One region of the Thermoanaerobacter uzonensis DSM 18761 genome, then DNA from elsewhere that is predicted to be linked to it. Evidence: a T-box and tRNA genes for the amino acid it is inferred to sense, from the RefSeq annotation. Region 1 holds a T-box; the other holds one or more tRNA genes.
The links. The T-box of region 1 lies ahead of BUB32_RS09900 (valine--tRNA ligase). A T-box ahead of a tRNA ligase gene usually reads a tRNA of that ligase, here a tRNA-Val.

Region 1 (3,432 bases):
GAGAATGAAATGTATTATTACTACAAGTATTTAGATTTTTATATAAATAAAAAAGCCTTAGAAAGCCAACTTTACGGTATTAATGTTCAGGCACAGAATGTAGATAACATATTGGCAAATTTAAAAAATTTAAAAAAATCCATAGACCAAAATGAAAATAAAATAAACAATGACACTTCTTATTACAACCAGTTTGTTGATTATCAAATGAATATTAATCAGAGACAGGATAAAATTGAGCAATTACAACGCGAACTGTTGAGGCAAATTGAAGAGGCCCAGGAAGCAATTGACAATGCAAAAGGAGAACTTGCAAATTATAAAAATGGATATACGCTAAACATCAAAAGCAATATAGAACAGAATTATCAACAATTAAATCAATTAAAGAGTCAATATTCTCAAATTCAAGATATACAAGATGCAATCAATAATTTAAGACTTCTTCAGCGATCTATTTACGATAATAAAAACTATTTTCCAACTTATAACTCCTACTATTATAAATTCTTAGATTATCAAATGAATGTTCAACAATACCAAAACAAAATTGCCCAACTGCAGAAAACATATGATTCTATTTTGCAAAATCCAGATGCGTTACCCAGTCAAATTGAGGATGCGTTAGTTGCTTTAAACAATGCTAAACAGGAATTTGAAATTTATAAAAATCAATATCTTATGAGTGTTACGGCAAGTATAGAAGAAAATGAAACAAAATTACATCAATTACAAAACTTACCTCAACAAATACAAACCATTCAAAATAATATAGATAACTTAAAATTATTACAAAAATCCATAAACGATAATCATAATTATTTTTCTTCTGATAGCTCTTATTACAATCAATTTATTGATTACCAGATGAATATAAGACAAAGAGAAGATAAAATTCAACAATTGCAAAATGCCTTAACAGAAAAATATTATGATGCAGAAAAGATAGTTCAAAATGCAAAAGATGACTTTATAAACTATCAAAATCAATACATGCTTAGCCTCAAGTCAAATATCGAACAAAATGAAGCAAAACTTAAAGAAATTAAAGCTAGTTTGAATAATGTAAATGTAGAAAAATTCACAGCAGATACCATAACTCAAATAGAAGATAATATATACTCCGATGAAAAAGAAATAGAGAAATTAAAAGGAGACCTTCAGAATGTAAATCTTGCAATTGAGGATTATATTATAAAATCTCCAGTAGATGGGAAAATTGATATGATAACGAGTATAAAAGAAGGGGATTTAGTACAAAGTGGATTAGAAATGGTTAAGATTATTCCAGATAATCCAGAATATATAGTAAAACTTTATATTCCTAACAAAGATATTGCAAACGTAAAAGTTGGTCAAAAAATAAAATATCATATTTTAGCTTTGCCTTATCAAGAGTATGGGGAGCTGTCAGGTGAAATAGTAAAATTAAGTATAGACTCGAGATTAGACAAACAAAGTGGGCTTAATTACTATGAAGCAGAGGCAACTATTGACAATAAACCTTTGTACAATCGTAAAAGAGAAGAGAAAAACATAAGAGTAGGCATGATAGTAGAAGCCCATGTTATTGGCCATAGGAAAAAATGCTTTACTATCTTTTAGAACAACTCAATTTGAAAGATTAGTTGAGTTCCTTTAACCTGTAGGGAATTAACTGTTGACAATTGGTGAGATTTTATATATATTATATATCAAATGGAATATGAGGCTATGAAAGAGAAGAGTAAGTGTATACTGGCTAAAGAGAGGGGTATCCCACGGGCTGAAAGGATTCCCGCCAAAGGTACACTGAAGGTAGCTCTGGAGCCTGTAAACCGACGTCCAGTAGGTTTAAACGGGTCTGCCCGTTATAGCTTGAGTGATAAATGAAGGTGGTACCGCGAAATGCCCTTTCGCCCTTTATAGGTGAAAGGGTTTTAAAATTTTACGGAGGGAGTGTAAGGCATGAAAGAGATAGCTAAAACCTACAATCCAAAGGAATTTGAAGATAGAATTTATGCTTTTTGGATGGAAAAAGGATATTTTACTCCTAAAATAGACCCTGAACAACAGCCATTTACTATTGTTATACCACCTCCAAACATAACAGGGCAATTACATATGGGACATGCACTTGATAATACTTTGCAGGACATATTGATAAGATGGAAAAGAATGCAGGGTTATGCAGCTTTGTGGATACCTGGCTCAGACCATGCCAGCATTGCAACGGAGATAAAAGTTTTAGACACGATAAGAGAAGAAACGGGGCTCACGAAGAAAGAAATAGGAAGAGAAGAGTTTTTGAAAAGGGCATGGGCATGGAAGGACAAATACGAAAACCGTATTTTAAGCCAATTAAAAAAGTTGGGTTCTTCTTGTGATTGGACAAGGACACGCTTTACTATGGATGAAGTATGTTCAAGGGCGGTAAGAGAAGTTTTTGTTTCTCTCTATGAAAAAGGGCTTATATACAGAGGTGACAGGATAATAAATTGGTGCCCAGACTGCAACACTGCTTTATCTGATGCGGAAGTGGAACATAAAGAGCAAAAAGGGCATTTGTGGTACATCAAATACCCCATAAAAGGTGAAGATGGATATGTAGTTATAGCTACTACAAGGCCTGAGACGATGCTGGGGGATGTAGCAGTTGCTGTAAATCCTGATGATCAAAGGTATAAGGACCTGGTAGGTAAGACTTTGATACTGCCACTTGTAGGAAGGGAGATACCTGTAATTGCTGACAGTTACGTTGACCCTTCATTTGGAACAGGTGCTGTTAAAGTTACACCTGCTCACGATCCAAATGACTTTGAGATGGGGACAAGACACAATCTTCCATTTATTAATATAATGAATGAGAATGCGACGATTAATGAAAACGGAGGAAAATATAAAGGTCTTGATAGGTATGAGGCGAGAGAAAGAATAGTTGAAGACCTCAAAAATCTCGGACTACTTCTAAAAGTTGAAGACCACGTTCACAATGTGGGACATTGTTACAGGTGCGATACAGTAGTTGAGCCTCTACTTTCCAAACAGTGGTTTGTAAAGATGGAGCCTTTAGCGAAACCTGCTTTAGAAGTTGTAAAAGAAGGAAAAATTAAGTTTGTGCCTGAAAGATTCGAAAAAATATACACTAATTGGTTAGAAAACATAAAGGATTGGTGTATTTCAAGGCAATTATGGTGGGGACATAGAATTCCTGCCTGGTATTGCGATGACTGTGGTCATATAACTGTATCGCGTAAAGACCCAGAAAAATGTGAAGCGTGCGGAAGCATACACATACATCAAGACGAAGATGTATTAGATACTTGGTTTAGTTCTGCACTTTGGCCTTTCTCTACTATGGGTTGGCCAGAAGAAACAGAAGATTTAAGATATTTCTATCCGACAGATGTACTTGTTACGGGATACGACATAATTTTCTTCTGGGTTGCAAGA
Region 2 (3,432 bases), on a different contig from region 1:
GTGTTACTAACTGAGTTAAAGTAAAAAATCCTATTCCCCATTTTTCATTTAAATATACAGGCCATATTAAAGGATTGTCTCTTACGGTTTCTTCAATTAAACCTCTCATCAATTGATAATAAAATATAAAAGACCAAAATTGATATCCATCAGGCATATGCTTTTTCTGTATATAAAAATATCTTATAAGAAGTATTATCCCCATGGCAACTCCTACTAATTGTGCAGGCCATCTCCCAAATGCAAATTCAGTCGGTCTTCCCAATACTTCTTGATTAAAAATATTGCCAATTCTCACCAATATGTTTCCAATAGCAAGGCCTAAAACTGCAAAATCCTCCAAAGGATTTATCCTCACACCTTTTTTACGGCAATAATAAAGTCCTGCTAAAAAACCACCTAAAACTGAACCATGCCAAGATAACCCACCTTCATAAATTTTTAAAACTTGGATAGGATTTTTAATAAACCACTCAGGATAATTTGCCAATACAAACATCAATCGAGCACCTATAACACCAGAAATTACTACAACCATTAATAGATTTAATAAAAAGTCTTCATCGTAATTTAATTTCATTGCCTCTTTGTACAAATAATATCCACCGATAGCAATAGAAATAGCCATAAAAATTCCATACCAATGGACAGCAATTGGACCAATTTTAAAGGCATAAGGGCTAATTGTCGGAATGTACATCATACAACCTCCATACAATAGTTTTTAAACAGAAAACTCTGATAAGATTTTCATTATAATATCATTCTACAGCATTTCGATAATATGTCAAGAGGTGACTTTTATTTCCTTATAATGCCTTTATATGATTCTGAAATAAAAAAATCTATCCTCAACATGAAAAGTTTTGGCATCAAGCCCAAATTACATAAAAATAAAGGCAGCAAGCTTTTTTCTACTCTGATTGGTATAAGAAATTGCTCGCGAGGAATATTTAAGAAATTTCAACCGTTTTTTTAAACTCCTCTTTTATCTTCTTTAGCAATTCCTCTTTTGTCATTATATCTACCGCCGTCATAGCCAGAGCTTTGGCTGCAAGTAGGTTGCCTCCTTTCCCCTCTGTGAACCTGCAGCTTTCAAAAATTCCAAGCTATGAGGTGCTATGTCCTCTTCAGCTATGGCAATGTGGGGATGGATAGAAGGCACAACCTGGCTTACATTTCCCATGTCCGTTGAACCAACGCCCTCTTCTTTATCACTTATATCATGATAACCCAGTTCCTTTAAATTAGTTTTAAATGTCTCAGCCATAGTTTTATTGGTTACTAGGTTGTCAAAGCCAAGCTCAAAATTTCTATATGAAAGCTTTGCTCCCGTTGCCACTTCAGCCCCCTTGGCACAGGCTATTACTTTTTCCTTTACCTCCAGCATATATTTTCCCCTTTTGCCCTCACGTAAAAGCGGGCAACAGCTTTTTCAAGAATAAGAACTGCCTCCTTGGGCAACATAATTAAAATATTACCATTCTTTCATAAACATCAAAAAAATAAAAATTCCGGCATCTCTATAACGCCGGAAAATCTTCATATTATTGGTGGGGTTAACAGGGATCGAACCTGTGACCTCTACGATGTGAGCGTAGCGCTCTGACCAGCTGAGCTATAACCCCACTTTCTATATTTTTATTATACACATCCTCCTAAAACATGTCAATCACAAATTTTTTAATAAAAAGAAGGAATTTAAACGTTTAAATAGAATTTATAAATATAAAACCACTTACTTGTATAATAGCATATACTATATAGTAAAAACTGCTAAATAAGAATATCATTTTATGAAAAGAGGGATATCATGAATGACTTATTATCCTTAAGATGCATAAACACTACTTTGAGCGAAATTCTTAGCGACGAATACCTTTCCCTTATGAAGTGGGAAATAGAAAAAACCTCAGGAATTCACTTTATACAACATATTCTAAAATATGAAGACGATACTGAATGGTTTATCATTTTGAACGGAATTGAAAAAAACTCTCGCCTTTGGTTGACAATTTTCGAAGACCCTTATGAGCCAGTTAATAGAATTATAATTAATGAACTTTCTGTATCTTTTGAGGAAGAAATTAACAAAAAAGAACTAGGAAAACAAATTACAAAAACTGTTTCTGAGTTTTTACGCGATATTGGTGTCATTTCAGTATATTCTAATAATACATCTTTACCTTGGGAAGAATTAGGATTTGTGCTAGAAGAAAATAAATTATATTTTAGTTTAAAATAAAATCCCTCAAAAGAGGGATTTTATTTTGCTAATTCATATATAGCGTGGGCATAAATTTTTGCATTTAATATCAGATCTTCAATCTCTATATATTCATCTGCTTGATGTGCTAACTCTGGCTTGCCTGGGAAAACAGGCCCAAATGCTACTGTGTTAGGCATCTCCTTAGCGTAAGTTCCCCCCCCTATTGCTAAAAGCTCTACTTTCTGTCCCGTCTGTTCCTCGTAAACTTTGCTCAAAGTTTTTATCAAAGGATGGTCTGGTGGAAAATACAAAGGTGGTTGATGGAGCATGTCTTCTATTCTCATCCCATTAGTCTTGATTTTTTCTTCGAAAATATTCATCCAATCTTCATATTTATATTTCACTGGATATCTGATATTTAAACCTAATGCTCCTTTGCTTTCATCCAATTGGATAGTACCAACGTTAAAAGTCAATTCTCCTGTTTCATCTTTTAAGTATATCCCAAAAGTTTTCCCGTCTGTTTCCATTCCAACATTTGTAGCAAAGAAATGTATAAAATCTTTGACATCGCTATCCTCTAAATCTATTCTGTCAAGGAAGAGAAATAGCTGCATTATAGCATTCTTTCCTAAGTGCGGAAGACTGCCATGAGCCGAAACCCCTACTGACTTGATTACAAGCATTTCGCCTTTCTCTTCAGCCTTCAAATTGTAACCAGTCTCTTTTACAAAAGCTTCTAACTTATCTTTAATTTCTTTCTTTTTATCTGCTTCTTTTACCTTTAAGCCAGCTTCAGAATAGCCCGGCACTACATTGGGCCTTTCTCCACCTTTAATATATTCTATAACTATATTACTGGGCTTTTTATTAAAGTCTTTTACCACATTAAACATTGTTATTCCTTTTTCTGCATATATAATTGGATATTGAGCATCAGGAGTAAAACCCATAGTAGGAGCTTCATCGTGTTTTAAATAATAAGCAATTTCGTGAGAACCTGTCTCTTCATTTGTTCCAAATAAAATTCTCACTCTTTTAGAAAGCTTTAACCCAGCGTCTTTTATAGCTTTCAACCCGTATAAAGCAGCAATTATAGGGCCCTTATCATCTACAGTACCTCTTCCATATATCTTTCCCTCATGTATTTCAGCACCATAAGGTGGATGGGTCCACCCATCACCTTCTGGAACTACATCTAAATGTCCCAAAACTCCTATCAT

Region 2: it encodes a tRNA-Val, which carries the amino acid that the T-box ahead of BUB32_RS09900 (valine--tRNA ligase) is inferred to sense. The anticodon was not compared.

What each region holds. Positions count from the first base shown of each region.
Region 1 is NZ_FQUR01000016.1:41,222-44,653, reverse strand. Features, by position in the region: gene BUB32_RS09905 (beta-barrel domain-containing protein) at 1-1,605, shown strand, start outside; T-box leader at 1,705-1,906, shown strand; gene BUB32_RS09900 (valine--tRNA ligase) at 1,948-3,432, shown strand, end outside.
Region 2 is NZ_FQUR01000010.1:63,582-67,013, reverse strand. Features, by position in the region: gene BUB32_RS06085 (prolipoprotein diacylglyceryl transferase) at 1-700, opposite strand, end outside; gene BUB32_RS06080 (zinc-binding metallopeptidase family protein) at 1,034-1,390, opposite strand; tRNA gene BUB32_RS06075 (tRNA-Val) at 1,552-1,628, opposite strand; gene BUB32_RS06070 (hypothetical protein) at 1,814-2,245, shown strand; gene pepV (dipeptidase PepV) at 2,266-3,432, opposite strand, start outside.